DNA from 4 places in the Streptomyces callyspongiae genome. Region 3 is predicted to be linked to each of the others. Evidence: riboswitches for the same ligand, from Rfam matches in the RefSeq annotation. Region 3 holds a riboswitch; each other region holds the start of a gene.
What was found. A riboswitch is a leader RNA that binds a small molecule or an ion and turns the genes downstream of it on or off. The one in region 3 is predicted to bind cobalamin.

Region 1 (7,794 bases), on a different contig from region 3:
GACCAGCCCCGACAAGATGATGCAGGCAAGCACGGTCAGTACCAGCTCTGCGGCGGCCTCCCCAACAAGCTCACGCAAGAATGAACCGATACGGCGAAGCGCACGATGGACGCGGCCTCGCTCCGCCGAGACGGTCATGTTTCCTCCCTCCCCGGTTGGCCCTAGATCCATCAGGACCTGGCCAGGGGACGCCCCGCTTTAGCGGGGTGGGGAATGGCTTCTGAGTCCTGCTCTGACCTCAACTGGGTGCACGGATCTGCACTGTTCACCTGATCCCACCTCTCTGCCGAATTAGACCAGCGTCTTGTGTATAGTTGCTGCATGGCCGTGACCAGGAAGGTTCGCCGATTCTCCGGCGGCGTGTATGACCTCGGGCTCCACGTGGTGTGGTGCCCGAAGTACCGCCGTCCAGTCCTTGACGGACGGGTCGCGGAACGCCTGGACGAACTGATCCGGCAGAAGGCCGACGAGCGGGGGTGGGAGATCGTGGCGCTCGAAGTCATGCCCGACCACGTCCACCTGTTCGTGAAGCACGACCCGAAGTCCTCAGCCTCATACGTCGCGAACCAGTTCAAGGGCTTCACCTCCCGCGTGCTGCGCGAGGAGTTCCCACACCTGAAGTCGCGGATGCCCACTCTGTGGTCGTCGTCGTACTTCGCGGCATCGGTCGGCGCGGTATCGGCGGCGACGGTCGAGAAGTACATCGACACGCAGTGGGAACGCCCGTGGAAGAAGCAGAAGGGGGACGGCTCGTGATCCGCGCGTACAAGTTCCTCCTCCGGCCCACGGCCCGCCAGGCGACCGCGCTGGGCGAGATGCTGCGGGACCACTGCTCCCTCTACAACGGCGCCCTCCAAGAGCGCCGGGACGCCTACCGGCACACCTCGAAGACCACCGTCCGCTACGGCGACCAGTCCGCGCAGCTCAAGGGCATTCGCAGGTTCGACCCCGAGCGGCAGGGCCGCTGGTCGTTCTCCTCCCAGCAGGCCACCCTGCGCCGCCTGGACAAGGCATTCCAGGCGTTCTTCCGCCGGGTCGAGGCCGGGCAGACCCCGGGCTACCCCAGGTTCAAGGGCGTCGGGCACTTCGACACCGTCACCTTCCCCAAGGACGGCGACGGCTGCCGGTGGGACTCCACCGCCCACGACCGGCAGATCCGCGTCCGCCTTCAAGGCGTCGGGCACGTCCGCGTGCACCAGCACCGGCCCGTACAGGGACGCGTCAAGACGGTCAGCGTGAAGCGCGAGGGAAGGCGCTGCTACGTCATCCTCGCCTGCGACAACGTGCCCGCCGAGCAACTGCCGCCCACCGGGGCGATCGTCGGTATCGACATGGGCGTCGCCCACTTCTTCACCACCTCGGACGGCGAACACGTCGCCAACCCGCGCTTCCTTCAACGGGGAAGTCCCGCCGGCGCAGCAGGAAATCGAGTGCGTGCCAGGTTTTGTTGATGTCGTGGCAGCGTGCCCGGGCCGTCTCGGGCCTGGTGTCGCACTCCGCTTCGAGCAGCGTGGTCACGAACTCCTCGGCCCAGTGTGGATCACGGAGCGCGTGGTCGAGTTCCGTGGGTGTCAGGCGGACGTACTCTCCGATCATGCTCATAGCTGCTGGAGCGTAGGAGGTGGCGCTGACATCCCGAGCGGAACGGCCCCGCTCCGCCGCTCGTCGTCCCGAGGCCGGACCGGCTAGTGTCGTCGGCGTCTCCCGTCCACGTCGATTCCTGCCCAGGTGAGCACCGCGCATGAAAGAAAAAGTAAGATTCCCGAGCGTCGTCGGCCCGGAACTGGCCGGAGTGATCGATCTGCCGAAGGGCAAGGTCCGGGGCTGGGGCCTCTTCGTGCACGGATTCACTCTCGGCAAGAACTCGCCGGCCGCCTCGCGCGTCAGCAAGCAGCTGGCCCGCGAGGGGATCGGCATGCTGCGCTTCGACAATCTCGGGATCGGAGACTCCGAGGGCGACTGGGGCGACGGGTCGTTCACCGTCAAGGTGCAGGACACCGTCCGTGCCGCGGCCTTCATGGCGGAGCGGGGGACTCCGGTGGATCTGCTGGTGGGGCATTCGTGGGGCGGCGCCGCCGCGATCGCCGCAGCGCGCGAGACGGCCGGTCTCCGCGCGCTGGCCACGATCGCGGCGCCCGTCGACCCCAGCCATGTCGAGCGGCAGTACGACTCGGTCCTGGACCGTGTCCTCAGCGAGGGCGCGCACGAGTGGTTCGTCGGCGGGAGGACCCTGGTTCTCAAGCGCGCCTTCGTCGAGGACGTCCGCCGGGCTCACCTCCGCGACCGGATCGGCGAGGTGAACCTTCCGCTCCTCATCGCGCATTCGCCCACCGACTCCACGGTCGACATCGCCAATGCCGGGGAGATCTTCCAGGAGGCGCGGCACCCGCGAAGCTTCATCTCGCTCGAAGGAGCGGACCATCTGTTGACCGCGCGGGGGCAGGCGCAGCGGGCCGCCCACATCATCAGCGCCTGGGCCGATCAGTACCTCGACGAGCCGCGGCCCCGGGAAGGGACCTCCCGGACGACGGAGGGTTCGGACCGCCAGGATCCTCCGTCGGAGACGTGATCGTGCACGGAGCACGTCCGGCACATGCGCCCGTCGAGCACGGCCGGCGTCCCGCTTCCTGCCCACGTCTCCGCCGGAGCCGCCTCCCGGGCCGGCCCGGAATGTGGAATCCGTCCTCCCGCTCCCGCTCGGGGCGACTAGTCTGAAGAGTGCAGCTGGTTCGCCCTGTCTGCCAGGCAGGCGCGTCGCAAGAGGGAACCCGGTGGAAATCCGGGACTGCCCCGCAGCGGTGAGCGGGAACGACCGCCGTCACACGCACTGGCCCCGAACGGGACCGGGAAGCGACGGCCAGTAGGAGTCCGCCCTTCCACAGGGCGAAGCGCCCGCGAGTCCGAAAACCTGCCCGCTGTCCGCGCGCGGCGACCGCGCGCGGTGGTTCCGGTGACCTCGAGGGCGGGTCGGCGTACGCACCGGGCGGAGCGGCTGAGGCACCACGGCCGCACCACCGGTCGGCTGCTCCTTCGCGCACGCTCCCGGTCCCGGGACCTCGACGACACGCTCGCGAAGGAGAGTTCCGTGACACCGAAGTCCGCAGCCGCGGCACCACAGGCCGTCGTGTACGGGTACCCGCGCCAGGGCCCGAACCGGGAACTGAAGAAAGCGATCGAAGGGTACTGGAAGGGCCGGACCACCGCAGAATCCCTGGCCCGGACGGCGGCCGGGCTGCGCGCACAGGTCTGGGGCAGTCTGGCGGAAGCCGGCATCCACGAGGTGCCGACCGGCGACTTCTCCCTCTATGATCACGTGCTGGACACCAGCGTCATGGTCGGTGCCGTCCCGGAACGGCACCGGAAAGCGGTGGAGGCCGACGCGCTGGACGGCTACTTCGCGATGGCCCGGGGCACGCAGGACGTCGCCCCGCTGGAGATGACCAAGTGGTTCGACACCAACTACCACTACCTGGTCCCGGAGCTCGGCCCGGACACCGAGTTCGCCGCCGACTCCACGCAGCAGGTCGCCGCACTGCGCGAAGCCCGGGCCCTCGGTCACCGCGCACGCCCCGTGCTCCTCGGGCCTGTCACGTACCTGCTGCTGGCCAAGCCCGCGTCCGGCGTCGCCCCCGGCTTCGAGCCGTTGACGCTGCTCGACCGGCTGCTGCCGGTCTACGCCGACGTCCTCGCCGACCTGCGCGCCGCCGGAGCGGAGTGGGTGCAGCTCGACGAACCCGCGCTGGTCGAGGAACGCTCCTCCGCCGAGCTGAACGCCGCCGCTCGCGCCTACCGCGACCTCGGCACCCTGGCAGACCGGCCGAAGCTGCTCGTCGCCAGTTACTTCGACCGGCTCGGTGAGGCGCTTCCCGTGCTGGCGAAAGCCCCGGTCGAGGGCCTGGGGCTGGACTTCACCCGAAGCGCGGGCGCCAATCTCAACGCCCTCGCCGCCGTCGGGGGTCTCCCGGGCAAGCGCCTGGTCGCCGGTGTGGTCGACGGCCGCAACGTGTGGGCCGACGACCTGGAGAGGTCACTGGCGACACTGGGCACGCTGCTGGGACTCGCCGACCGCGTCGATGTCGCCCCGTCCTGCTCTCTGCTGCACGTCCCGCTCGACACCGCCGCCGAGCGGGACATCGACCCGGAGATTCTGCGCTGGCTGGCCTTCGCCCGGCAGAAGACCGCCGAGGTCGTCACCCTCGCGAAGGGGCTCACGCAGGGCGCCGACGCGATCGCCGCCGACCTCGCCGGCCGCCGCTCCGACCTCGCCGCCCGGGCCCGCTCCGCACTGACCCGTGACGCTGCCGTCCGCGCCAGGGCGGCCGCGGTGACGGACGGGGACTGCCACCGCCCACAGCCCTACACGGACCGGAACGCGGCCCAACGCGCCCGGCTCGGCCTTCCGCTGCTGCCCGTGACCACCGTGGGCTCCTTCCCGCAGACGGACGAGCTGCGCGCGGCCCGCGCCGACCTGCGGGCCGGGCGGATCGATGCCGCGGCCTACGAGGAGCGGGTCGGGACGGAGATCCGCGACGTGATCGCCTTCCAGGAGGAGGCGGGGATCGATGTGCTCGTGCACGGTGAGCCCGAACGCAACGACATGGTGCAGTACTTCGCCGAGCAGCTCGACGGGTTCCTGGCCACGCGGCACGGCTGGGTGCAGTCCTACGGCACCCGCTGCGTCCGCCCGCCGATCCTCGCCGGGGACGTCTCCCGTGCCGAGCCGATGACCGTGGACTGGACCGCGTACGCCCAGTCCCTCACCGACCGTCCCGTCAAGGGCATGCTCACCGGGCCGGTGACCATGCTCGCCTGGTCGTTCGTGCGGGACGACCAGCCTCTCGCCGACACCGCCCGGCAGGTCGCGCTCGCCCTGCGGGACGAGGTGCGCGATCTGGAGGCCGCCGGCACCTCCGTGATCCAGGTCGACGAGCCGGCGCTGCGGGAGACCCTGCCGCTGCGGCCCGAGGATCGCCCGTCCTACCTGTCGTGGGCCACCAAGGCCTTCCGGTTGACCACCTCCGGTGTCGGCCCGGCGACACAGGTCCACACCCACATGTGCTACGCGGAGTTCGGCGACGTCATCCGGGCCATCGACGACCTCGACGCCGATGTCATCAGCCTGGAAGCGGCACGTTCCCGCATGAAGGTGGCGCGCGAACTCGCGGCGCACGGCTACCCGCGGGAGGCGGGTCCCGGTGTGTACGACATCCACGCGCCCCGCGTACCCGACGTGGCGGAAGTGGCGGAGTTGCTGCGCACCGGGCTCGAGGCCCTCCCCGCGGAGCGGCTCTGGGTGAACCCGGACTGCGGTCTGAAGACCCGTGGTTGGCCGGAGGTGCGGACGTCCTTGGAGAACCTGGTGGCAGCCGCGCGGAGGGTGCGCCGGGAGTCGGCGGCAGCCTGACCTTCTGCCGCGTGCCGAATGCCTGCTTGCCGGCGCTTTCACCGGCAAGCAGGCACCGCGCGCGGCGCGGTCGTTCCTCAGTCCTCCTCCCCGGGCGAGCGGGACGGTCGCCGCAGCAGTACGGCCAGCGACACGGCCGCGACCAGGACGGCGGCCACCAGCGCCACCGCACGGTCGGACACCGCGGCTCCCCAGCGCGAGATCCGCTGTTCGAGCGCGAACTCCCCCTCCACGCCCAGCGGGGAAGGCAGCGCGGAGGCGCCGTCGAAGACCAGGAACAGGGCCCCGAGCGCGACGAACATCAGTCCGCCGGCCAACGACGTGGTGTGCAGGATCAGTCGGCCGACGCGGATCTCCTTGCCGCGCAGCCGGCGCCGCCGCCCCACCTCGAACCGGTCCCAGAGCAGGGCCAGCAGGAACAGCGGCAGCGCCATGCCGAGGGCGTAGACGGCGAGCAGTACGCTCCCGTACCAGGGGTCGTGTCCGAGCGCGGCGACGGTGAGCACACCACCGAGAACGGGCCCTGCGCAGAACCCCGCGAGCCCGTAGACCGCGCCCAGGGCCAGCACCGAGGCGGCCGAACCGGCCGTCAGCCTGCTCGCGACCTGCCCCAGACGCCGCGACCCGAAGCCCAGGCCGAGGATCTGGGCGAGTCCGAGGGCGACGAGCGTCCACCCTCCGATCGTGACGAGTAGTTCGCGGTGGCCGTAGAACAACCGGCCGGCGTAGGCACCCGCGGCTCCGAGCGGCACCAGGGTCGTGCACAGCCCCGCCCAGAAGAGGACGGTGCGTCCGGCGAGGCGGGTCGTGGTGGTGAAGGAATAGGCGAAGAAGGCCGGGAGCAGCAGGGCGCTGCAGGGGCTGAGGAGGGTGAGGACGCCTCCGAGGAGCGCCACCAGGAGACCGGTGTCGCTCACCTTCCCGCCTCCCGGTCCTCCTGCCGGGCGCGCTCGGCCGCCTGCTCCACCGCCTTTTCGAAGGTCCGCGTCGGCTGGGCGCCGAGGATGGGCGTGTCGCCCACGAGGAAGGCGGGGGTGCTGCTGACGCCCAGGCGGTAGCCCTCCTCCCGGTCCCTTCCCAGGCTGCGGCGTGCTTCCCGGCTCGCCATGTCGCTGCGGAACTGCTCCAGGTCGGGCACGCCGGCGCGGCGGGCGAACTCCACCAGGCGGTCGTCGGCGAACTCGCCGGAGTTGCGTTCGCGCTCCGCGGCGTACAGCAGGTCGTGGAACTGCCGGAAGCGGTTCTGCCGGCCCGCCGCCCAGGCGGCGAGCGCGGCCTGTTCGGACTCCTTGCCGAACACGGGGAAGTTGCGCCACTCGATGCGCAGCACGCCCTTCCGGACGTACTTCTCCACGAGCCGGGGTTCGGTGCGGCGGGCGAAGCGTCCGCAGAAGGGGCACTGGAAGTCCGCGTACTCGATGAGGACGACCGGAGCGTCGGCCCGGCCGCGGGCCAGGGGGTCGTCGGGATCGCGCCGGGCGAGATGGCTGAGGTCGGGGCCGCGCCGGTTCTCCTCCGCTGTCGGGGGTGCGGTGGAGGACGAGGAGTCGGCGGTGGCGGCGGGTGCGGCGTCGTCGTGGTCGTGGGTGTCGTTCCCGGCCGTCGCGAGAAGTGCGGCGACGGTGGCCAGTGAGGCGGTCAGTGCGGCCGCGGCGAGCACGGTGCGCCGACGGCGGGAGGGGGCGTTGGGCGTGGGCATGGGTTCTCCAGGGTCGACGGAGTCGAGGACGGAGCGGAAAGAGGGAGGGGAGGACCGCAGGGAAGCGGTCGGGGACGGCAGAGGCGGCCGCGGGTCAGCGACCGGCCGGGGCCGGGCAGGTGTCCGTTGCCGGGAGCCGGCGCAGGGCGGCCTCGGCGAGCAGCACGACCGACGCGAGGGCGACGGCCGGTTGCAGCGGGGCCCAGTAGGTCAGTGCGCCGGACGTGCCGAGCAGGAGCAGCACGAGCTTGTTGCACACGGGACATCCGACGGCGAAGAACGAGAGCACGCCGCCGACCGACCCGCTCCGGCTGCCGCCCGCGGCGGTCGTTTCACCCGGACGGCGGACGTAGGTTGCCAGCACGATGCCCGCGAGGACGCTGGTCAGTGCGAGCGTCAGAAGGTTCCACCACTGGACCGGTACGGATCGTGAGAACAGCGGCGTGGGTAGCACAGCGGTCGGGACGCCGATCAGAACCGCGCAGGCGGCGGCCGAGGCGGCGGCAGCCGCCCAGCGTCGGGCGGGCCAGGCGGCGAGCGCCCGGGCCGCCCGGCGGGGCGACCTGGTGGAAAGTGGCATGGGAAGGCTCTCCGTTCGGTGGGTCGTGGGGCGACGGGACCCGCGGTTGACCGCGGGTGGCCCGCGGCCTACACCCGCAGAACGGAGAGGGACAGGTGGAGGGGCGCCGTC
Region 2 (7,794 bases), on a different contig from region 3:
CCAGCGCGACGGAGCGTTCCAGGGCGTCCTCCAGGACGGGCAGCCCGATTCCGATCAGGGCGCGGGGGCCCCGGTCCTCGCGGCCGCGCAGCCGGCGGGCGGCGCGGAGGCGCAGGACGTCGGCTACCAGGTTGGGTGCGAAGGTCATGGCGACCACGACGGCAACGCCGACTTCGTAGAGGGCGCCCGGGAGGGACTTGAGGAGGCGTGCCGGGTTGGCGAGTGCGTTGGCCGCGCCGAGGCAGACCAGGAGTGTCGCGAGCCGCAGCCCTTCGTAGAGGGCGAAGAGCATTCCTTCTGCCGTCACCCTGCCGCCGAGGCGTACTCCCTGCGCCCAGTCCGGCAGCGGTACTTCGGGCAGGTCCACGAGGACATGGGTGCCGGGGACGCCGGTGCCGAGGACGAAGGCGAAGCCCAGCCGGATCGTCAGGACGAGGAGTCCGAGCTTGAGGAAGGCGCTGTAGGAGCGTGCCCACGGCGAGTCCGTGCGGCGTACGGCGACCACGTATCCCGCGACGGCGGCGAGCAGCAGCAGGAGCAGGGGGTTGGTGGTGCGCGACGCGGCGACGGCGAGTCCCAGGGCCCACAGCCACCAGGCTCCGGCGTGCAGGGCGTTGCTCCGGGTGGCCTCCGGCGCCCGCAGGGCGGTGAGGGTGTGGCGCGGCACCACCGCGGGCCGTGGTGCGGCCGGCGCGTGCGGGTGGGGGTGTTCCTGTCGGGCGGACATCGGCGGGCCGGTCTCAGGGCCGCCTGCGGCGGGCCTGCCACGTCGCGGCGCCCGCGACGGCGACGAAGGCGGCGATGCCCGCGGCGACTCCCGCACCGGAGCCCTCGTCGTCCGGGGATTCCGTGTCGCCCCCGGAGGTGTTCGGCGTCGCCGCACCGTCGGGCTTCTTGTTCGACGAGACCTGCTCGCCGCAGCCCTTCTCGGGGTATCCGGCGAGGGCGCAGAGCATCGCCGAGGAGTCGTAGCGCAGCGGTTCGACGACGGTTGCGAGGGCTTCGCCGGCGGTGGCGTCCTCGTCCACGCGGGCGCAGGCCGTCCGGCGTTCCGGTGGCCGCTCGCCCTGCGGGGCGTCCGCTGCGGTGCCGGGGTCGATGCTGAGCGCGATCCGCTTGGTTCCCCCGCGGGGTTCGGTGCTGCCGCATATCGCGGCGAACTCCGTCTCGCCGCGCGGCTTCGCCCCGTCGCCGGAGTCCTCGCTGACGGAGAACCGCAGGCCCAGCACGTCGCCGTCGACGGGGCGCAGTGTCGCGATGCCCTGGGTGGCGTACCGCCAGGAGCCGCTGTCGCGCTCCCAGACGGACCAGTACCGGTATCCGGTGGCCTGGGCGGGCGCGGCGCACAGCACGGCGAGCACGGCGGCGAGCACCGCCCCGGCCAGGACGCGTCCCGTGCCGGGGGCGGTGCTGCGGTGCGGGCCGGTCGGCAGCCGGCCGCGCATCAGGCCTTCTTCCGGCGGCCGCTGAACAGGATGCCGATGCCGACTCCGGCGACGAGGAACGCGCCCACCACCGACAGGGTCTGCCAGGTGCCGTCCGAGTCCTCGCTCTCCTGGGCCTCCTGTGCCTGCTGGGCCCCCGGGGCGGGCTGCTGCTGCGTGGTCCCCGCCGGCTTCGGGCCGGTGGAGTTCAGCCGCTGCACCAGGTCGACGCCGCCGAAGTCGCGGGGGTCGGCTCCGACGGAGTGGGCGGCCAGGACGAGTTGGCCGAGTGCCGCGGGCGAGTCCTGGGACGCGTCCCAGTCGTCGACGTGCTTCTTCAGCCATCCCAGGGCGGAGCGGGCGTCCTCGTCGCGGCCACCTGCGGACAGGGCGATGACCGCGTCGGCGGTGTTGCCGTAGTCGGGCTGGTCCTCGGAGCCGGGCAGCGCGGACGTGAGGTGCCAGTCGTTCTTCCGCAGGACTCCGGCCAGGTAGGCGGTGCCGTGGTCGGCGGCGGCAGCGGGGTCGTCGACGGCGTCCTGGCAGGAGGCCTTCGCCGGCCCGCCGTCGCTCTTCCCGCCGCCCGGCTCCACGACGAAGCCCTCGCCCCGGCCGGCCAGGGCGGCCGCGGCGGTGGCGTCGGCGTTCGGTGCCAGTCCGCCCTTCTTGTCCGGCTGGTAGGCGAACGCGCCCCGGTCGGCCTCGTCAGCGTCGCAGCCCAGGCGGAAGTCGAGCAGCGCGTCGTACGCCGAGGCGCCGTTCTTTCCGCTGGTCACCCCGGCGGGGTCCTCTCCCGCGGCACCGAGGGCGCCGACGACCACGGAGACGGAGTTGGCGTCGGAGGGGCTGCCGGGGTTGAATCCCCAGCCGCCGTCGTCGTTCTGGACGGACTTCAACCAGTCCACGGCCTTGCCGACCCGCTCGTCCTGCCCGCCGAGAGCGGCGAGTGCCTGCACGGCGGCGGCGGTGGCGTTCGTGTCGGCCGGGGTCTTCGGTCCGCACGGCTCGGAGGTGTCGGGGCGGAACGAGGTGAACGACCCGTCGGCGCACTGCTGGTCGTCCAGCCAGTCGACGGCCGTGCCGGACGGTGCGACACCGGCGGTGTCCTGTGCCAGCAGGGCGAGGGACTGCCGCCACACCCCGTCGTAGGTGGGGTCCGCGGTGCCGTGGAGGCCGGGGTCCGTGGCCTTCTTGCTCTTGTCGGCGGCGACGGCGGGACGGGGGACGGCGGTTGCCGCCGGGGCTGCTACCGCACAGAGGACGGTGCCGGCGGCGAGGGCCGCTGCGCTGCGGCGCAGGAACATGACAGTTGCCTTTCGGTGAGCGATCACACGGGCGTGATCACGCGGTGGGCGGTCCACGCAGCCGCGCGCGGCCGCCCGCCGCACGCGTTCCGCACCGTGCGGTGGCACACCGGGCTCAGCTCCGCATACCTCGGCGGTGCCGGGGACGCCGGTACGTCCCGGGGGACGGTCGGCGGCTCCGGGAGCCTTGCCTGCGGCCGGGTGCTCCGGCTCGGGGCCCGTGCCCGTCCTGCGCGTGCTCCGGAGGAGCAGCGGGCCGACGGGCACGGACGCCCTCACGGTTGCGGGTCAGCGCCGGATTTGCACCGGCTTCCCCCGGACCGAAGGCGTTCACTTCCGCGCCCACTCTAGCGGGGCTGTCCAGACGGCCCCGGGGCCGTCCCCGCCGCGTGGCCTGTCTCCGGGGACGGGGACCGCGGCGCGATGAGGGCGCACACCGTTTCGATGTCCGCGGTCACCTGCTCGATCGAGGAGCGGCCGGAGAGCCAGGCGACCAGCGCGGAGTGCCAGGTGTGACCGATGACCCGGACCGCCGACAGCTGCTGCGGCGACGGTCGTTCCGTCGTGCCCATCGCGTCGAGGACGAGCGCCGTGGTGAGGCGCGAGACGGCGTCGACCTCGGTGCACACGGAACGGTCGCCGAAGTTGAGTGCCCGCACCATGGCGTCGGCGAGCAGGGGTTCGCGCTGCAGTTGCCGGAAGGCCCGCATGAGTGTCTCGGTGACGCGCGAAGCGGGGTCCGGTGCCGCGGGGGGATGCCGGTGGAGCGTGGTGTGCAGCTGTGCGAGCTGGTCCTGCATGGTGGCGACGAGCAGGTGCACCTTGGAGGGGAAGTAGCGGTAGAGGGTGCCCAGGGCGACCTCGGACTGCTCGGCGACGGTCCGCATCTGCACGGCGTCGTAGCCGCCGCGGCGGGCGAGTCGTGCCGTCGCCTGCAGGATGCGCCGGCGTCGTTCCGTCTGCCGGGCGGTGTGCGGGGCCGCGCCCGGCTTCGTGTGCTTCGTCAACTGCCCTTCCCCCTCAGCGGGCCTTCCGGTCGCTCCCGCCGCGGGAGGCGACTGTCTCGTCCTGCGTCCGCAACCCGGTCCTCGTGCGGGTTTCCGCCTACCGCCTTCCGGCCCTCGTGGTGCGCATCACGCGGCGACACCGCCTCACACCAAGTGACTCGCCGGTAGATTCAGTCGGGTGCCGGTCCGCCGGTGCTCCGGGATGGTATTCCTGAAACTTGTTCCAGCCTAGCGCGAGCGGATACGCTCCGGCGACGGTGCAGTGAAGAAGGGGGTCGTGAATGACCGCAGAGGCCGTGCACGACGCCAGGAACAGCGCTGTTGCGCTGCCGGCCGCTCCGGTCGCCGCCGACGGCGGCAGGCCCCTGCGGATCGCCCTCCTCAGCTACAAGGGGAACCCGTTCTGCGGCGGCCAAGGGGTCTACGTGCGCCACCTCTCCCGGGAGCTCGCCCGACTCGGGCACAGTGTCGAAGTGATCGGCGCGCAGCCGTACCCGGAACTGGACGAAGGCGTCACGCTGACCGAGCTGCCCAGCCTCGACCTGTACCGGCAGCCCGACCCGTTCCGCACCCCGCGCCGCGAAGAGCTCCGCGACTGGATCGACCTCCTCGAGGTCGGCACCATGTGGACCGGCGGCTTCCCCGAGCCGCTGACCTTCTCGCTCCGCGCGCGCCGGCATCTCGCCGCCCGCCGCCACGAGTTCGACCTCGTCCACGACAACCAGACCCTGGGGTACGGGCTGCTCGGCCTGGACCGGTACGACCTGCCCCTGGTCACCACGGTCCACCACCCCATCACCGTCGACCGGCGCCTCGAACTCGAAGCCGCCGGGAGCCGTCGCCGGCGGTTCTCGGTGCGCCGGTGGTACGGCTTCACCCGCATGCAGCGCCGCGTCGCACGGCGCCTGCCGTCGGTGCTCACCGTCTCCGGCTCCTCCCGCCGGGAGATCGGCGACCACCTGGGAGTGAGCGACGACCGCATCCACGTCGTGCACATCGGCGCCGACACACAGCTGTTCGCACCCGACCCCGCGGTGCCCGAGGTGCCCGGCCGCATCGTGACCACCTCCAGTGCCGACGTACCGCTCAAGGGGCTCGTGCACCTGGTCGAGGCTCTGGCCCGCGTCCGCAACGACACCCCGAGCGCCCACCTCGTCGTCGTCGGACGGCGTCCGGCCGACGGCCCGGTGGCCGAGGCGCTGCGGCGCCACGGACTCGAGGACGCGGTGGAGTTCGTCAAGGGGATCAGCGACGCGGAACTCGCGGACCTGCTCCGCGGCGCCCAGGTCGCCTGCGTCCCGTCGCTGTACGAAGGCTTCTCCCTCCCCGCCGCCGAGGCCATGGCCACCGGCACGCCGCTGGTGGCGACCACGGGAGGCGCGCTGCCCGAAGTGACCGGTGCCGACGGCGACTCCTGCCTCGCGGTGCCGCCCGGGGACTCCGAGGCACTGGCTGCGGCTCTGGGCCGACTCCTCGCCTCGCCCTCCCTCCGCGCCCGGATCGGTGCCGCGGGGCGGCGCCGCGTGCTGCGGAGGTTCACCTGGGAACAGGCGGCCCGCGGCACCGTCGAGCACTACCGGGCCGCGCTGGCCGCCCGTGCGGGCAGCGCAGGGGCCGAACCGTCCGCAGCCGCCTCCCCGGGTACCGTCCGCTGACCCCGCCGCCCTGCGCGGCCCGCTCCGCCCCTCCACCGCCGAAAGCCGAGGCAACCCGTGCTGACCGTCGACTTCTCCCGCTTCCCGCTCGCACCGGGCGACCGGGTCCTTGACCTCGGTTGCGGTGCCGGCCGGCACGCCTTCGAGTGCTACCGGCGCGGTGCACGGGTCGTGGCGCTGGACCGCAGCACGGAGGAAATCCGCGAGGTCGCCGGCTGGTTCGCCGCGATGGAGGAAGCCGGTGAGGCACCGGCAGGCGCCACCGCCACCGCGATGGAGGGCGATGCCCGGGCGCTGCCCTTCCCCGACGACAGTTTCGACGTCGTGATCATCTCGGAGGTGCTGGAGCACATCCACGACGACAAAGGCGTCCTCGCCGAGATGGTGCGCGTGCTGCGCCCCGGGGGACGCATCGCCGTCACCGTGCCGCGCTACGGCCCGGAGAAGGTGTGCTGGGCACTCAGCGACGCCTACCACCAGGTCGAAGGCGGACACATCCGCATCTACCGCGCCACCGACCTCCTCGCGCGCATGCGCGAAGCCGGACTCCGCCCGTACGGGACGCACCACGCGCACGCGCTCCACGCGCCCTATTGGTGGCTCAAGTGCGCGTTCGGCGTGGACAACGAGAGGGCGCTGCCCGTACGCGCCTACCACCGGATGCTGGTGTGGGACATCATGAAGCGCCCCCTGGCCACACGTCTCGCCGAGCGCGCCCTCGACCCGCTGATCGGCAAGAGCTTCGTCGCCTACGCCACCAAACCCCACCGTCCGGCGGGCACGACGGGCACTCCCGGGGGAGCCGAGGCATGACGAGCCCCGAACACACCCGGCGCACCGGGCGCCTCGCGCTTCCGGGAGTCCTGACCGCGGAACAGGCCCGCCGCACGGTGCACGGCATCGCCGCCCATCAGAAGGCCGACGGCGCCATCCCCTGGTTCCGCGGCCACCACCTCGACCCCTGGGACCACGTCGAGGCCGCGATGGCGCTGGACGCGGCGGGCGAGCACGCCCGCGCGGAGGCCGCCTACCGCTGGCTGGCCGACCATCAACTCCCCGACGGGTCCTGGTACGCGGCCTACGCCGACGGCGACGCGGACCGCCCCACGGACACCTCGCGGGAGAGCAACTTCTGCGCCTACGTCGCGGTCGGCACCTGGCACCACTACCTCAGCACCCGCGACGACGCCTTCGCCGACCGCATGTGGCCCGTCGTCTCGCGGGCCATGCGCTTCGTCCTCGGCCTGCAGCAGCCCGGCGGGCAGATCGGCTGGAAACGCGAGGACGACGGCACGCCCGTCGACGACGCCCTTCTCACCGGCTCCTCCTCGGTCCACCATGCGCTGCGGTGCGCCCTGGCGCTGGCCGAGCACCGCGCGGAACCGCAGCCCGACTGGGAACTCGCCGCCGGCTGGCTCGGCCACGCCGTGCGGCGGCATCCCGAACGCTTCCTCGACAAGGACCGCTACTCCATGGACTGGTACTACCCCGTCCTGGCGGGAGCGGTGCGCGGCCGGGAGGCGCACCGGCGCCTCGCGGACGGGTGGGACCGCTTCGTCGTGCCCGGACTGGGTGTCCGCTGCGTGGTGCCGAACCCCTGGGTGACCGGAGGTGAGAGCGCCGAACTCGCGCTCGCCCTCTGGGCGGTGGGGGACACCGGCCGTGCTGTGGACGTGCTGCGCTGGATGGCCCATCTCCGCGCGGACAACGGTCTGTACTGGACGGGGTACGTCTTCGAGGACCGCACCGTCTGGCCGCAGGAGCAGACCACCTGGACCGCCGGCTCCGTGCTGCTCGCCGTGGCCGCGCTCGGAGGCGACCCCGCGACCTCCGCCGTGTTCGGGGCCGACGCCCTCCCCACCGGTCTGGCGCCGAACTGCTGCTGACCCCTTCTCGACGACGCGCCCTGGCGCGCTTCCCCTGCTCACGGCCCCGCGTGGGGCAGTGTCGACTCCGACAGGTCTGCCGCAGACGGGACGACAAGGAGTCGACGAGGCATGGACGTGCTCTGGGGACTCGGTGGGATGGCGGGACTGCTCCTGATCGCGGTGGCGCTGTCCACGGACCGGCGTGCCATCCGTCTGCGGACGGTGGCGGGAGCACTCGGGCTCCAGTTCGGGGTGGCCGCGCTCGTCCTCTACTGGGACGCCGGTGCCCAGGCGCTGGAATGGCTCTCCGCCGGTGTCAATGCCGTGATCGGCACCGCCGGGGACGGCATCGACTTCCTCTTCGGCCGTCTCGTCCAGGGTGAGGGAACGGTCTTCGCGCTGCAGGTGCTCCCGGTCGTCATTTTCGTGGCGTCGCTGGTGGCGGTCCTCTTCCACCTCGGGATCATGCAGAAGATCGTGCAGGTGATCGGTGGGGCGCTGCGGCTGGCCCTGGGGACCAGCCACACCGAGTCGTT
Region 3 (7,794 bases):
GACATCGGGTACATCACGGCCGACGACCGGCTCGCCGGGCTCCTCGACATTCCCTCCGGCGGCCGGGTGCTGCGGATCGAACGGCTGCGGCTCGCCAGCGGCGAGCCGATGGCGATCGAAACCACCCACCTGTCGCAGAAGAGATTCCCCGCGCTGCGGCGCAGTCTGGTGAAGTACGCCTCCCTCTACACGGCGCTCGCGGAGGTGTACGACGTGCACCTGGCGGCGGCCGAGGAGACGATCGAGACCTCGCTGGCGACCCCGCGCGAGGCGGGACTGCTCGCCACCGACGTGGGCCTGCCGATGCTCATGCTCTCCCGGCACTCGCTCGACACCTCCGGCGAACCGGTGGAATGGGTGCGCTCGGTGTACCGGGGCGACCGCTACAAGTTCGTCGCGAACCTTCGACGCCCCCGGCACTGAACACGCACCCCAGCGCCGCCACCTGCCGGAACGTGCACCCGGCGCGGCAGAGTTGTCCGGTCCGTTATCCGAGAGGGTAGTGACGGGGGACGGCGGCCGTGGCTAGATTCCTGCGCACCGAACAGGAGATCACTTCAGCCATGGACGGAGCACCACCCATGCCACCACCCCCGAGTGCCCGCAACGTCCCCACCCTCACGCCTGCGCGCGCAGGGGCCGCCGTCTGCCTCTTCGTCCCGTTCGTCGCGATGCTCTGGGTCGGCTCCTACGACCGGGTCGAACCCACCTTCATCGGGCTTCCGTTCTTCTACTGGTACCAGATGCTCTGGGTTCCGCTGGCCACCGCCCTGACCTGCACGGCCTACGTGCTGGTGCGGCGCGACAACGCCGCGCGCGCCGCGGCCCGGTCCGCGGAAAGGGGTGACGAGGCGTGAACGAGGGCATCAACGTCGTCGCACTCACCGTCTTCACGTTCTTCTTCGCGCTGGTGACGGTGATGGGCTTCCTCGCCGCACGCTGGCGCAAGGCCGCGGAGGCGAACAACCTGGACGAATGGGGCCTGGGCGGCCGCAGTTTCGGCACCTGGATCACCTGGTTCCTGCTGGGAGGCGACCTCTACACCGCCTACACCTTCGTCGCCGTCCCTGCCCTGATCTACTCGGCGGGCGCGGTGGGCTTCTTCGCGGTGCCGTACACCATCCTGGTCTACCCGCTGATCTTCCTCTTCCTGCCGCGTCTCTGGTCGGTCTCCCACCGGCACGGGTACGTCACGACCTCCGACTTCGTGAAGGGCCGCTTCGGCTCCCGGGGCCTCTCCCTGGCGGTGGCGCTGACCGGCATTCTCGCGACCATGCCGTACATCGCGCTGCAGCTGGTCGGCATCCAGGCGGTCCTGGACGTGATGGGCATCGGCGGCGGCGCCTCGACGCACTGGTTCGTCAAGGACCTTCCGCTGCTCATCGCGTTCGGTGTCCTCGCCGCCTACACCTACTCCTCCGGGCTGCGGGCGCCCGCACTGATCGCCTTCGTCAAGGACGCGCTGATCTACATCGTGATCGCCGTGGCGATCATCTACATCCCCGTCGAGCTGGGCGGTTTCGACGAGATCTTCGCGAGCGCCGGCAAGTCGCTCGCCGACTCGGGCGGCGAGCTGATCACGGGCGCGGACGGCCACTGGGCGTACGCGACCCTGGCGCTGGGCTCGGCCCTCGCGCTGTTCATGTACCCGCACGCGATCACGGCGACGCTGTCCAGCCGCAGCCGTGAGGTGATCCGGCGCAACACCACGATCCTGCCCCTGTACTCGCTGATGCTCGGCCTGCTCGCACTGCTCGGCTTCATGGGCATCGCGGCCGGCATCTCGCTGGACAACCCGCAGCTGGTGGTGCCACAGCTGTTCGAGAACATGTTCCCCTCGTGGTTCGCGGGTGTGGCCTTCGCCGCCATCGGCATCGGCGCGCTCGTACCGGCGGCAATCATGTCGATCGCGGCGGCCAACCTCTTCACCCGCAACGTCTACCGCGACTTCCTCAAGCCGAACGCCACTCCGGAGCAGGAGACGAAGGTCTCCAAGGTCACCTCGCTGCTGGTCAAGGTGGGCGCCCTGCTGTTCGTCCTGACCCTGGACAAGACCGCGGCCCTCAACTTCCAGTTGCTGGGCGGCATCTGGATCGCACAGACCTTCCCGTCGCTGGTGGGCGGCCTGTTCACCCGCTGGTTCCACCGCTGGGCGCTGCTCGGCGGCTGGCTGGCCGGCATGGCGTACGGCACCGTCGCGGCCTACAACGTCTCCACTCCGACGCAGCCCCACTTCGGCGGCAGCATCACCACGATCCCGGCGATCGGTGAACTCGGGTACATCGGCCTCACGGCGCTCGTGATCAACGCCCTGGTGACGGTCGTACTCACCCTGGTGCTGCGCGCGGTGAAGGCCCCGGACGGCCACGACGAGACCCAGCCGTCCGACTACCGGGCGGACTCCGGCGACGAAGGCGTCCAGGAGGAACTGCCCTCCCCCGCTGGAGCGCACTGACCGCGCCCGCACCCACCGCACAGCACGCCACCGGCCCCTTGAGGTCGGTGGCGTGCTGCATGCTGGGGCGATGGACGTGACGATCAGAACCGCCCGGGAGCGGGAATTCGAGGAGATCGGTGACCTGACGGCCCGGGCCTACCTGGACGACGGTCTGCTGACCGGCGGCGCCGAGGACCCGTACCTGGACTCCCTGCGCGACGTGAGGGGCAGGGCCGCCTCCACGGAGGTGCTGGTGGCCGTCGATCCCGCGCAGACCTCGCTGCTGGGCGCCGTGGCCTTCGTGGGGGACGGCGGGGAGTTCGCCGAACTCGCCGGGCCCGGCGAGGCGGAGTTCCGCATGCTGGCGGTGGCACCGCCGGGACGGCGCCGCGGCGTCGGCGAGGCACTGGTCCGAACCTGCCTGGACCGGGCGCGGACCCGGGGCCTGCGGCGCGTCGTACTGTCGAGCCTGCCGGAGATGACCGCGGCCCACCGGCTCTACCGGCGGCTCGGCTTCACACGCGCACCGGAGCGCGACTGGTGGCCGCTCCCGACCGTGGAACTGTGGGCCTTCACTCTCGACCTCTCCGGCTGAGCAGGGACCCGCGGCAGCCCCCAGGAGCCCGCGTACGGCCCTCCGGCACCGGCAGACACCCTCCACTGACGACCCCCTCGACACACAAGATGTGGGGTCGCTCTCCGAGGGCGCCACAACATGTATGCTCGTGCTCGCCGTCGTTGCAGGGGAACCCGGTGCGAACCCGGGACTGTCCCGCAACGGTGTGCGGCGTGCCGCCGTGCCTGCGTGCAGGCAGCGGCACGCAGCGAGTCCGAGCACCTGCCGACGGTTCCGTACACGTCCGCGCCCCGTGGGATGGGCCGGTGGACGCGGGTGACGCCTGCTCGGACTCGGGTGCCGCCTCCGCCGCCGTGCTCCCCCGCGCCCCGCGAAGCGAGGGAGAGCACCACATCGTGACCACCGCACCCGCGGCCGAGGCCGACACCGCGCCCGCCCCGGTCGACCAGGTGTCCGCAGCCGACGAACTCGCCGTGCTGGAACGGCTGCTGGCCGAGCTCACCACCGACCTGCCGGGGACCGGTCCCGCCCGGATCGTGGATGCGGTCCGGCGGGGACGGCACCCCGGCTCCACGCCCGACGACCTGCGGTCCCTCGCGATCGAGGCGGCGGCCGGGCTCATCGGTGAGGAGCCGGCACATGGCCGGCTCGCCGCCCGGCTGCTGACGCTGGCGGTCCAGGACGAGGCGGCCGGCCAGGGCGCGTCGCGCTTCTCGGAGTCGGTCGCCGTCGGCCACCGGGAAGGCCTGATCGCCGACGGGACCGCCGCGTTCGTGGCTGCTCACCGCGAACGGCTGGACGCGCTGGTGGCCGCGGCCGTAGCCGAGGGAGCGGACGACCGCTTCGGATACTTCGGCCTTCGCACGGTGCACTCCCGCTACCTGCTGCGGCACCCGACGACGCGCCGGGTGATCGAGACACCCCAGCACTTCCTGCTGCGCGTCGCCTGCGGACTCGCCGCCGGCACCGACGAGCAGGCACTCGCCGAAGTCGCCGACTTCTACCGGCTGATGGCCTCGCTCGCCTACCTGCCCTCCTCCCCCACCCTGTTCAACTCCGGCACCCGCCACCCGCAGATGTCGTCCTGCTACCTGCTGGACTCCCCCCAGGACGAACTCGACTCCCTCTACGAGCGCTACCACCAGATCGCCCGACTCTCCAAGCACGCAGGCGGCATCGGCCTCTCCTGGTCCCGGGTCCGCGCCCGCGGTTCGCTGATCCGCGGCACCAACGGGCACAGCAACGGCATCGTGCCGTTCCTCCGCACCCTCGACTCCTCCGTGGCCGCGGTGAACCAGGGCGGGCGCCGCAAGGGCGCCGCCTGCGTCTACCTGGAGACCTGGCACGCCGACCTGGAGGAATTCCTGGAACTGCGGGACAACACCGGCGAGGAGGCGCGCCGCACCCACAACCTCAACCTCGCCCACTGGATCCCCGACGAGTTCATGCGCCGCGTCGAGGCGGACGCCGACTGGTCGCTGTTCTCCCCCGCCGACACTCCCGAACTGGTCGACCTGTGGGGCGAGGACTTCGACACCGCCTACCGCCGCGCCGAAGCCGAGGGCAAGGCCGTCAGGAGTGTGCCCGCCCGGCAGCTCTACGGCCGCATGATGCGCACCCTCGCACAGACCGGCAACGGCTGGATGACCTTCAAGGACGCCGCCAACCGCACCGCCAACCAGACCGCGGACCCCGGCCGCACGGTGCACTCCTCCAACCTCTGCACCGAGATCCTGGAGGTGACCGACGACGACGAGACCGCCGTGTGCAACCTGGGTTCGGTCAACGTCGCCGCCCACCTCGGCGAGGACGGGCAGCTGGACTGGGAACGGCTCGACGCGACCGTGCGCACCGCCGTGACCTTCCTGGACCGGGTGGTCGACGTGAACTTCTACCCGACGTCGCAGGCATCGGCCTCCAACTCACGCTGGCGGCCTGTCGGACTCGGACTGATGGGACTGCAGGACGTCTTCTTCCGGCTGCGGCTGCCGTTCGACTCCCCGGAGGCACGACGGCTGTCCACCCGCATCTCGGAACGCATCATGCTCGCCGCGTACGGGACCAGCGCCGAACTGGCCGAACGCGAAGGCCCGCTGCCCGCCTGGTCGGCCACCCGAACCGCGCGCGGGGTGCTGCACCCGGACCACTACCCGGAGGCCGAACCCGCCTGGCCGGAGCGCTGGTCGGCGCTCCGGGAGCGGATCGCCGCGACCGGGCTGCGCAACTCCCTGCTGCTCGCCGTCGCCCCGACCGCCACCATCGCCGCCATCGCGGGCGTCTACGAGTGCATCGAACCCCAGGTCTCCAACCTCTTCAAGCGCGAGACGCTCAGCGGGGAGTTCCTCCAGGTGAACACCTACCTGGTGGAGGAGCTGAAACGCCTCGGACGGTGGGACGAACGCACCCGGGAGGCGCTCCGCGAAGCGAACGGCAGTGTGCAGGAACTCGACGGCCTCCCCGACGAGGTGCGGCACCTGTTCCGGACGGCGTGGGAGATCCCCCAGCGCGCGCTGATCGACATGGCGGCCGGCCGAACGCCGTACCTGGACCAGAGCCAGTCGCTGAACCTGTTCATGGCCGCTCCCACCATCGGGAAGCTCAGCTCGATGTACGCCTACGCGTGGAAGCGCGGGCTGAAAACGACCTACTACCTGCGGTCGCGCCCGGCGACCCGGATCGCGCGTGCCGCGGGAGCCACGGCCGCCGGCCCCACCGCCGGGCCGGACCGGAGCGGCGGAGACGCCGTCGCCTGCTCCCTGGAGAACCCCGAGACCTGCGAGGCCTGCCAGTGACCACCTCACCCGACACCGGCGCCGGAACCGGACGTGCGAAGAACCTGCTCGATCCCGGCTTCGAACTGACCCTGCGCCCCATGCGCTACCCGGAGTTCTACGACCGATACCGGGACGCCATCAAGAACACCTGGACCGTGGAGGAGGTCGACCTCCACTCCGACGTCGCCGACCTGGACAAGCTCTCGCCCGGCGAACAGCACATGATCAGCCGTCTGGTGGCCTTCTTCGCCACCGGCGACTCGATCGTGGCGAACAACCTCGTACTCAGCCTCTACAAGCACATCAACTCGCCCGAGGCGCGGCTCTATCTCTCGCGCCAGCTCTTCGAGGAGGCCGTGCACGTCCAGTTCTACCTGACCCTGCTGGACACCTACCTGCCCGATCCGCAGGAGCGCGCGGAAGCCTTCGCCGCGGTGGAGAACATCCCGTCGATCCGGGAGAAGGCGCAGTTCTGCTTCCGCTGGATGGCGGCCCTCGAAGAAGGAGAGGGCGCAGAGCGGATCGAACGCCTGGAGACGCGGGAGGACCGTCGGCGCTTCCTGCTGAACCTCATCTGCTTCGCCGCCTGCATCGAGGGGCTGTTCTTCTACGGCGCCTTCGCCTACGTCTACTGGTTCCGCTCGCGCGGCCTGCTGCACGGGCTGGCGACCGGCACCAACTGGGTGTTCCGCGACGAGTCGATGCACATGTCGTTCGCGTTCGACGTGGTGGACACCGTGCGCGAGGAGGAGCCCGAACTCTTCGACGACGCGCTGGAGAAGCAGGTCACCGACATGCTGGACGAGGCCGTCGCCGCCGAGTTGCAGTTCGCACGCGACCTGTGCGGCGACGGTCTGCCCGGCATGAACACCGAATCCATGCGGCAGTACCTGGAAGCCGTGGCCGACCAGCGGCTGGTCCGCCTGGGGTTCCCGGTCCGCTACGGCTCCCGGAACCCGTTCTCCTTCATGGAACTGCAGAACGTCCAGGAGCTGACGAACTTCTTCGAACGGCGCGCCTCGGCCTACCAGGTCGCCGTCGAGGGGTCGGTCTCCTTCGACGACGACTTCTGACCGCATCACGTCCCGGTGCCGCCCCGCTTCCGCGGGTGGGCACCGGGACGGCGGGTGTCAGTCGTTGGGGACGGTCTCGTAGCGCGGCGTGCCCTCGGCCATCTGCTTCAGGACGTGCTTGCGCTCCCGCTTGGAGAGCCGGTCGATGTACAGGTAGCCGTTGAGATGGTCGGTCTCGTGCTGGAGACAGCGGGCGAAGTAGCCGGTGCCGCGCACCCGGATCGGCCTGCCGTCGGCGTCCTGCCCCCGCACCACGGCGACGTCCGGGCGGGCGAGGGACTCGTAGGCGGTCGGCACCGACAGGCAGCCCTCGTTGGAGTCGTCCAGCCGGCGCTCCGCGGCCGGCAGCTCCTCGAGCACGGGGTTGACCACGACGCCCACGTGCCGGACACCGTCGTCGTCCGGGCAGTCGTAGACGAAGACCTTCGCGTCCACGCCGATCTGGTTGGCGGCGAGCCCGACGCCCTCCGCCGCGCGCTGGCTGGCGAACATGTCGTCGATCAACGCCGCCAGCTCGTCGCCGAACTCGGTGACCTCCTTGCACTCCCGGTGCAGGACCGGGTTGCCCACCACCGTGATCGGGCGGACGGTGCCCCGCGCGCAGTGCGCCTGCTCACGCTCCGCACAGTCCTCGGTGTCGACCGCGAACTCCTCGGCCGCCTCCGGCCGGGTCTCCTGCTGCTGCGACATCTGCGCCGTACGCCTTCCTCAACGTCTTCCGGACCTCGCGCGAGCCCGTCCCGCGCGACCGTCGCACGGATCCGCCCTACAGGGTACGGGTCCCGGCCGACCGCGGGGGCCGGGCCGGAGCAGCGCCCCGTTCAGCAGACCTCTTCCAGGTCCCGCCAGTCACGGGTCTGCGGGCTGTCGGCGACCCAGCCGTCGAGCAGGCCGCGCACCAGGCCGGGCGGAGCGGCGATGCCGCATTCGCGC
Region 4 (7,794 bases), on a different contig from region 3:
ACGCTCCCCCGGCGGGACGTGCTCTCCCACCGCCCACGTCACGAGCTGCAACACGGCCTCGATCACGAGCATCCCCGGCACGTGCTGCTGGTCCGCCGTGTGGTCCCGCAGCATCTCGGTGTCGTTCGCCACCGACAGCCACCCCGTGAACGCGCCCCCCGCGTCGATACGCGCATCACCCACGAGGACGTTGCCCGCCTGGTGCTTGAGGACGCCGTGCCGCGACACCGGACGCGGCGGCTCCCCCACCGGCAGCACCCCCGCACCGTGCTCCTTCACCAACTGCTGGCACAACGTGGACCACTCCACCTCATCCACGCCCAGCCCCGGCCGCATGGTCACCGGCCGCCGCCCATCCGGCGGCGTCTCCCGCAGCGACCGCATCAGGCCCGCGGCCGTCTCCAGCTCCGGCTGCACCGTCGCCCTCGCGAACGACTCACCCACGACCCATATGTCACTACCCACCACAGAACTCCCTTCCGTACGGTTCACGACAGTCTCCGGGTCACGCCGCGAACGGAGAGGCAGGTTTCGGCCGCCCCGACAGGCCCCCTTCTGCGATCGACACGCCCCCATCGGCCACGAGCGCATGCCCCGTCACCGCCGACGACGCCCCCGACGCGAGGAACACCGCCAACGGCGCCACCTCCTCGCACGACAACCAGCGGCCCTGCGGCACGTGCGACAACAGCCAGTCCGACACTCCCGCCGCCTGCATCGGCCCCGTCATGTCCGTTGCGACCCACCCGGGGCACAGCGCGTTCACCCGCACCCCGTCCGACGCCCACGCCACTGCCAGTGACCGCACCACCGAAATCTGTGCGGCCTTCGTCGCCGCGTACGACTCCATGCCCGGCGTGCCCATCACCCCCGCGACCGACGACATCACCACCGCCGACGCCCGCTGCGACTTCACCAGAAACGGATGCGCCGCCCGCAGCACCTCCACCGTGCCGTGCACGTTCACGTCGACCACGGGCCGCCAATCACCCGACCCGCTGTGCTCCAGCGGCACCACCCTGGACGTGCCCTGTTCGTCCACCGCGATGACGCCCGCGTTGTGCACCAGGACGTCCAGCCCGCCCAGACCTTCCACGGCCTCGGCCACCAGGCCGGCGCCCGCGCCCTCGTGCGAGAGGTCCGCCACGCACGGAACCGCCGAACCGCCGGCCGCGCGCACCGCTTTCACCGTGTCGTTCAGCGCCTCACCCGTGCGCGCCGACACCGCCACGTCCGCACCCGCATCCGCGAGCGCCACCGCCACGGCCTTCCCGATTCCGCGTGACGCCCCGGTCACCAGCGCCCGCGCACCATCCACTCGAAACACCACAGCAAACCCCTTCTCCGCCCGCGTCAGGCGAGCGTGTAACCGATTTCCATCGTGGTGGCGACGTGTCCGCCGCCCACTGCCTCGCACCGCGCCAGGCGGCGCCCGGACACCTCCTGCGACCGTGCCGACAACTCGATGCGCTCGCCCGCAGGCGGCAGGTGGTCGGCCGCCAGCCGCAGCGTGTGGAACACCCACCGCCCCTCCGGGTCGTCATGCGTCACGATCGCGTCCAGCAGCCGCACCAGCGCGCCGCCCGTGATCGCCACGGGCATTGCCGGGAACCCCTCGAAATGGCCCCGGCACGCCTCCGGACCCACCCGCACGGACCCGACCGCGTTCGTACCGGTGGCCTTCAGCCCTTCGACCTCCGGCAGCCGCGTATACGGATTGCCCCGGCGGCCCCGCTGCTCCGGCACCCGCTGCTCCGGCACGTCGAACATGCGCCGGAAGACCCGCTCCGACAGCACGTCGTACTCCACGTGCATCTCCAGCAGAGGCGTCCCATCCATGTGCAGCAGCTCCGTGTGGGCCCGCGCTCGCCGCTTCGACCCGAACTCCGCCCCGGCGCGCGCCCGCAGCCACCGCGCGTCCTCGTCACAGCCAGAATCGGGCACCACCGACCGACCCACGACTTCCCGCGCGAGGTAGTAGTGCCGGCCCCTCAGTGGGTGAGCCGTCGCCGCCGCGCACAGGCCCGCGATCGCCAAGTGCCGCCCCGCCTCCGACAGCCCGATCGGCGACACCTGCCGCCCCGGCGGACACTGCACCGGCACCGACGCCCGCACCAGCCCCGGGCCAGCCGACGTCACGTTCTCCAGCGCGTAGTAGGGCGCCGATACACCTATCCGCTCCAGCACATCCACCGGATCCACAACGGCACTCACGCCACGACCTCCTCGTCCCGGGCCCAGGTGAGGACCGTGCTGCCCCACGTGACACCCGCGCCGAAACCCACCAGCAGCAGTCGGCCCCCCGGCCGCACCCGGCCCGACGCGACCGCCCGCGTCAACGCGTACGGCAGCGACGCCGCGCCGATGTTGCCCACTTCGTCCCCCGTGACCACGACCTGCTCGTCACGGAACCCCGCGTCGGCCGCGGCCTTCCGCAGCAGCGCCGGATTCGGCTGATGCGTCACCACCAGGTCCACTCCGCTCCGCTGCAGCCCCGCACGCCGCAGTGCCTCACCGGCCGCCACGTCGAAGATGTCGAGGATGAAGTCCCGCACCGCGCGCCCGTCCATGTGCACCGTGTGCTCCAGGCCGGCCAGCGTGTCTTGGGACGCAGGTCGCCGTGACCCCCCGGCCGGAATCAATACATCTCCGGCCGCATTTCCGTCGGAACCCAGCCAGATCGGCTGGAAACCACCACTAGATGGGCCGAGCACTGTCGCAGCGGCCCCGTCCGCGAACAGCACCGACGTGGCCCGGTCGGACGGGTTGAGGAACCGTGAGTACACCTCCACACCCACGACCACCGCATACCGGGCCCCCTCCCGCCACACCGCGTCCGCCGCCAGATAGTCGTGCGCCACTCGCGCTCCGAACAGCCAACCCGTGCAGGCCGCGGCCACATCGAACGCCACCGCCCGCTCCGCCCCGAGCAACGCCTGTACCCGGCACGCCGTCGACGGGCCCAACTCGTCCGGCGTGGACGTCGCCAGCACCAGCAGCCCCACATCCTCAACGCTGATCCCGGCATCCTTCACAGCACGCCGAACCGCCTCGGCCGCCAGATCCGAGGCCGCTTCTCCCCCAGCCGCCTGGTGCCGCTCCCGCACTCCCGTGCGAGCCTCGATCCACGCCGCGCTCACCCCGCACCGCGCGGCCACTTCAGCATTCGACACCACCCGCTCTGGCACACAAGCCCCGGTCCCGACCACACCGATACCGCCTGCCGCGTCCACACCCAGCCCCTTTCACAGCTCTCGCCCGGGAACGACGCATCCACACAACCGCGGACCCAGACGCGGCGGCAGACCCCTCAGCCAGCAGAGTCGTTGAAACCGTTGAACCCGCGGACCAGGGCCGAATTCGCACCCCAGGCCCGCCCAAGTCGCCACGGCGACGGTCTCGAGGCCGCACAGTGCGGCGAGTGAAGCAGCCGCACCTCGATTGCCCCTGGGCGGCGAAACGCAACGGCCACCTCGGTCACTGAACGACCGCGACCGCCTCTGGCACCAAGACCCGCCCCGGAGTCCGCCGCCACACCGGAGACCACCTTGTGTCCTGCGACGGTCACTGACCGAGGCGCGACTCCCGTACCTGACCGTGCAACTCGTCCCGTATCACCTGAAACACGAGACCTCGCGTTGCCCCCGCACGGCACTCTGGTGAAGGCTGCGGAATCCTCTGGTGGATGTCGGGATGCTGCGGACCGAGCCAGGCGTATTCGACCCGGCGCTTCCACCCCACGGTCTCCCGTCTGGACGAGCACCTTGCCGACTCCGGACCGAAGGGCGCTGGCCCGCGCCCATGACCATCAGCTGCCCATATCAGACATGTACGACATCGCCGACCGGATGACATGCCCTCGAACGATGCGGTATACACCCCGGGTTCGGCGCGCCCTCCGGGGCGCACGGCACGGAATCGGCGATCAGGATCAGGCAACCGGGAGTTCGGCCATGGGCAGTACGGAAGGCTCGCAGAACGCGGAAGAAGGCGAGAGCACCGGGACCCGCTCCGTACCGGGCGCCGCGGAATCCGCACCCCCGGCGGACACGGCGGCCGACGCCGCGGAAGCGGACTCCCCGGACGGACGGACCGGCGGACAGGACGGAACGCAGGCCTCCGCTGCGGGCGGAACGGTTGCCGTGCTGTGGCGCGACCACCGGCCGAAGGTCCTCGCCGGGGCGGCCGCCCTGGTCGCCGCTGCCGCGGCCGGGACGGCGCTGACCGTCGGACTGTCGGACGATCAGGAACCCGCGGACGCCCCGTACTCCGTGGCGGTGACCTACCGGGTGACCGGCGACGGCCCCGCCACCATCAGCTGGAACGGCGGCGACCCCGACAAGCCCCGCCGGCAGCGGCAGTCCGTCGAACTGCCCTGGACCAAGAAACTCACCGTCCAGCCGGCCAGCGGTTCGGCCCGCGTCTCCCTCACCCTCGGGAAGGACGGCGGCACGGCCCAGTGCACCGTGGCCGTCGACGGGCAGCACCGTCAGCGCGCCACCGCCTTCGGCGACTTCGGCCGCGCCACGTGTGCCGCCGACGTCCCGGAGAAGAACGACGCCGGGAACTGACCCGTGCGGCAGCGGCCCCACGGACCGCGCGTGGGGCCGCTCACACTCTTCCGTCGCAGGTCGGGGACGAGTTGACGCCCGTTGGGGTGCGTGATGGACTTCCCGTGCCAAGCGGCGGCAGGAGAGGAAGCCGGTGAGAATCCGGCGCGGTCCCGCCACTGTCACCGGGGAGCGCTCCCCACCGCACGCCACGGCCCGCACGGGCTGGAAGGCACGGGGAGAGGCCGATCCGGGAGCCAGGAGACTCTCGTCGCCGGTCACGTCGAACCAGGGCGAGGACCCTGAGTGAGGACACCGCCATGCGTGGCTTCCGCGCCGCTCCCCCGGGCCTGTCGTGCCCGCCCCTCCCCCGTTCCTGCGAGGCGCCGCCGCACGTCGTCTGATGGCCCGCCCACGTGCGTACGCGTACGGGGTGACGCTCGGCTTCCTCGCCGATCGCGCACTGGGGGATCCCCGGCGCGGCCACCCCGTTGCCCTTTTCGGCCGTGCCGCCACCCGCGCGGAACGCCTGCTCTGGCAGGACAGCCGTGCCGCCGGAGCGGTGTGCACCGCCCTCTGCGTGGGAGGCCCGGCCCTCATGGCCGCTGCCCTCGACCGTGCGGCGCGGCGGGCCCGTTCGCCCCTGCCGCACCTCGCCCTCACCGCCGTCGCCGCCTGGGCCGCGCTCGGCGGGACCTCGCTGACGCGTGAAGCCCGCGCCGTCGGCGCGGCACTCGCGGCAGGGGACCTCCCGGCCGCACGCGCCGGGCTGCCGCACCTGTGCGGACGCGACTCGGACGCCCTGGACGCGGACGGCCTGGCCCGCGCGGTGCTGGAGTCCGTCGCGGAGAACACCTCGGACGCCGTCGTCGGCGCGCTGGTGTGGGGCGCCGCGGCGGGCGTTCCCGGACTGGTGGCGTTCCGCGCCGTGAACACGCTCGACGCCATGCACGGCCACCGGTCCCCGCGCTACCGCCGGTTCGGCTGGGCCGCCGCGCGGCTGGACGACGTCGCGGGGTGGCCGGGGGCCCGGCTCACCGCGGGTCTGGCCGCCCTGGCGGGGCCGGACCCGCGCGGGGCGCTGCGGGCCTGGCGCCGGGACGCCTTCCGGCATCCCAGTCCCAACGCCGGGCCTGTCGAGGCGGCGTTCGCCGGGGCGTTGGGTGTGCGGCTGGGCGGAACCCTCGCCTACGGCGGCAGGGTCGAGCACCGTCCGGTGCTCAACGCTTCCGGTGCGCGCGCGACCGCATGCGACATCGAGCGGGCCTCGGGCCTGTCGCGGCGCGTCGGGTTGCTGACACTGGTGGCGACGACAGGTGTGCGGGCAGCGGTGTCCGCGAGCAGGAGGAGGCGGAAGCGGTGAGCGGACTGCTGGTGGCGGGCACCACCTCGGACGCGGGGAAGAGCGTGGTGACGGCGGGCATCTGCCGGTGGCTGACCCGCAAGGGCCTGTCGGTGGCGCCCTTCAAGGCGCAGAACATGTCGCTCAACTCCTACGTGACCCGCGAGGGGGCGGAGATCGGCCGTGCCCAGGCCATGCAGGCCGCCGCGGCGCGAGTCGAGCCGAGTGCGCACATGAACCCGGTGCTGCTGAAACCGGGAGGTGACCGCAGCAGCCAGGTCGTCCTCATGGGGCGGCCCGTCGGCGAACTCAGCGCTCGCGGCTACCACGAGGACCGGCAGCGGACGCTGCTGACGACGGTCACGGACTGCCTGCGGGAACTGCGGGCGACGCACGACGCCGTGATCTGCGAGGGCGCCGGCAGTCCGGCGGAGATCAATCTGCGGCGCAACGACATCGTCAACATGGGCCTGGCCCGGTCCGCCCGGCTGCCGGTGGTGGTGGTCGGCGACATCGACCGCGGTGGAGTGTTCGCCTCGTTCTTCGGCACCACCGCGCTGCTGTCCGAGGAGGACCAGGCGCTGGTGTCCGGCTATCTGGTGAACAAGTTCCGCGGCGACGTCTCCTTGCTGGAGCCCGGGCTGCGGAGCCTGTACGCGCTGACGGGACGGCCCTCGCTGGGGGTGCTGCCGTACCGGCACGGCCTCGGTATCGACGAGGAGGACGGGCTGCGGGTCTCGCTGCGCGGCACGGTGCGGGAGACGGCCTCGGCGCCGCCGCACGGAGCCGACGTGCTGCGGGTGGCGGTGCTGCCGGTGCCGCTGATGTCGAACTTCACGGACGTGGACGCCCTCGCCGCCGAGCCGGGCGTGGTGGTCCGCTTCAGCGACCGTCCCGAGGAGCTGGCCGACGCCGACCTGGTGGTGGTGCCGGGAACGCGCGGCACCGTGCGGGCCCTGGCGTGGCTGCGGGCCCGCGGGCTCGCGGACGCGCTGGCACGGCGGGCGGCCGAGGGCCGTCCCGTGCTGGGCATCTGCGGCGGGTACCAGCTGCTCGGCACCCGCATCGAGGACGACGTCGAGTCCCGCGTAGGAGTCGTCGACGGGCTCGGTCTGCTCCCGGTCCGGGTGCGGTTCGCCGCGGAGAAGACCCTGGCCCGGCCGTCCGGCCGCGCATTGGGCGAAGCCGTCGAGGGCTACGAGATCCACCACGGCGTCGCGCAGGTCGACGGCGGCGACGCCTTCGTCACCGACTCCGCCGGCGTCCCGCTGGACGGCTGCCGGGTCGGTCCGGTCCGCGGCACCCACTGGCACGGCGCGTTGGAGAGCGACGGCTTCCGCCGCGCCTTCCTCCGCCACGTCGCCGCCGACGCCGGCCGCGACTTCACCCCCGCCCCCGACACCTGCTTCGCCGCACTGCGGGAGGAGCAACTCGACCTGCTCGGCGACCTCGTCGAGGAACACGCCGACACCGCCGCCCTGCTGCGGCTGATCGAGGACGGCCCACCCGGCGGGCTGCCGTTCCTGCCGCCGGGGGCGCCGTGAGACCGCGCCGCACGAAGCAGGTACGGCACCAAGACCGGCGGTCGGCACCCCGGACCGCCCCGACCATCCACACATCTCCTGGAGGGACCACCACATGAGTACGCCCTTCCCCTTCTCGGCCATCGTGGGGATGCGGGACCTGCAACTCGGCCTGGTCCTCAACGCCGTGAACCCCGGCATCGGCGGAGTGCTGGTGCGGGGCGAAAAAGGGACCGCGAAGAGCACCGCCGTCCGGGGCGTGGCATCGCTCCTCCCCCGGCAGACGGTCGTCACCGGATGCCGCTTCGGCTGTGCGCCCGAAGCCCCCGACCCCGGCTGCCCCGACGGCCCGCACTCCGCAGGGTCCTCGGGCACCCGG

Region 1: linked by a shared signal. The riboswitch ahead of metE (5-methyltetrahydropteroyltriglutamate--homocysteine S-methyltransferase) and the one ahead of ACL06G_RS07315 (ribonucleoside-diphosphate reductase subunit alpha) in region 3 are both predicted to bind cobalamin.
Region 2: linked by a shared signal. The riboswitch ahead of ACL06G_RS11140 (SCO2321 family membrane protein) and the one ahead of ACL06G_RS07315 (ribonucleoside-diphosphate reductase subunit alpha) in region 3 are both predicted to bind cobalamin.
Region 4: linked by a shared signal. The riboswitch ahead of ACL06G_RS19365 (cobalamin biosynthesis protein) and the one ahead of ACL06G_RS07315 (ribonucleoside-diphosphate reductase subunit alpha) in region 3 are both predicted to bind cobalamin.

The regions. Positions count from the first base shown of each region.
Region 1 is NZ_JBJZOM010000009.1:31,884-39,677, forward strand. It holds gene ACL06G_RS10525 (lysine transporter LysE) at 1-138, opposite strand, end outside; gene tnpA (IS200/IS605 family transposase) at 322-756, shown strand; partial or broken gene ACL06G_RS10535 (RNA-guided endonuclease InsQ/TnpB family protein) at 753-1,445, shown strand; gene ACL06G_RS10540 (DUF1877 family protein) at 1,351-1,743, opposite strand; gene ACL06G_RS10545 (alpha/beta hydrolase family protein) at 1,742-2,569, shown strand; cobalamin riboswitch at 2,709-2,930, shown strand; gene metE (5-methyltetrahydropteroyltriglutamate--homocysteine S-methyltransferase) at 3,086-5,404, shown strand; gene ACL06G_RS10555 (cytochrome c biogenesis CcdA family protein) at 5,482-6,321, opposite strand; gene ACL06G_RS10560 (DsbA family protein) at 6,318-7,103, opposite strand; gene ACL06G_RS10565 (hypothetical protein) at 7,198-7,683, opposite strand; gene ACL06G_RS10570 (hypothetical protein) at 7,752-7,794, opposite strand, start outside.
Region 2 is NZ_JBJZOM010000009.1:155,652-163,445, reverse strand. It holds gene ACL06G_RS11150 (CbiQ family ECF transporter T component) at 1-727, opposite strand, end outside; gene ACL06G_RS11145 (SCO2322 family protein) at 741-1,445, opposite strand; gene ACL06G_RS11140 (SCO2321 family membrane protein) at 1,445-2,728, opposite strand; cobalamin riboswitch at 2,962-3,081, opposite strand; gene ACL06G_RS11135 (TetR family transcriptional regulator) at 3,076-3,735, opposite strand; gene ACL06G_RS11130 (glycosyltransferase family 4 protein) at 4,017-5,390, shown strand; gene ACL06G_RS11125 (class I SAM-dependent methyltransferase) at 5,448-6,203, shown strand; gene ACL06G_RS11120 (prenyltransferase/squalene oxidase repeat-containing protein) at 6,200-7,276, shown strand; gene ACL06G_RS11115 (NupC/NupG family nucleoside CNT transporter) at 7,388-7,794, shown strand, end outside.
Region 3 is NZ_JBJZOM010000006.1:71,958-79,751, forward strand. It holds gene ACL06G_RS07295 (GntR family transcriptional regulator) at 1-423, shown strand, start outside; gene ACL06G_RS07300 (DUF3311 domain-containing protein) at 582-857, shown strand; gene mctP (monocarboxylate uptake permease MctP) at 854-2,455, shown strand; gene ACL06G_RS07310 (GNAT family N-acetyltransferase) at 2,526-3,032, shown strand; cobalamin riboswitch at 3,154-3,297, shown strand; gene ACL06G_RS07315 (ribonucleoside-diphosphate reductase subunit alpha) at 3,410-5,806, shown strand; gene ACL06G_RS07320 (ribonucleotide-diphosphate reductase subunit beta) at 5,887-6,861, shown strand; gene def (peptide deformylase) at 6,919-7,551, opposite strand; gene ACL06G_RS07330 (tetratricopeptide repeat protein) at 7,683-7,794, opposite strand, start outside.
Region 4 is NZ_JBJZOM010000022.1:29,720-37,513, forward strand. It holds gene ACL06G_RS19340 (AfsA-related hotdog domain-containing protein) at 1-465, opposite strand, end outside; gene ACL06G_RS19345 (SDR family NAD(P)-dependent oxidoreductase) at 506-1,330, opposite strand; gene ACL06G_RS19350 (hypothetical protein) at 1,354-2,214, opposite strand; gene ACL06G_RS19355 (3-oxoacyl-ACP synthase III family protein) at 2,211-3,233, opposite strand; gene ACL06G_RS19360 (hypothetical protein) at 3,954-4,571, shown strand; cobalamin riboswitch at 4,669-4,838, shown strand; gene ACL06G_RS19365 (cobalamin biosynthesis protein) at 4,954-5,913, shown strand; gene ACL06G_RS19370 (cobyric acid synthase) at 5,910-7,436, shown strand; gene ACL06G_RS19375 (putative cobaltochelatase) at 7,531-7,794, shown strand, end outside.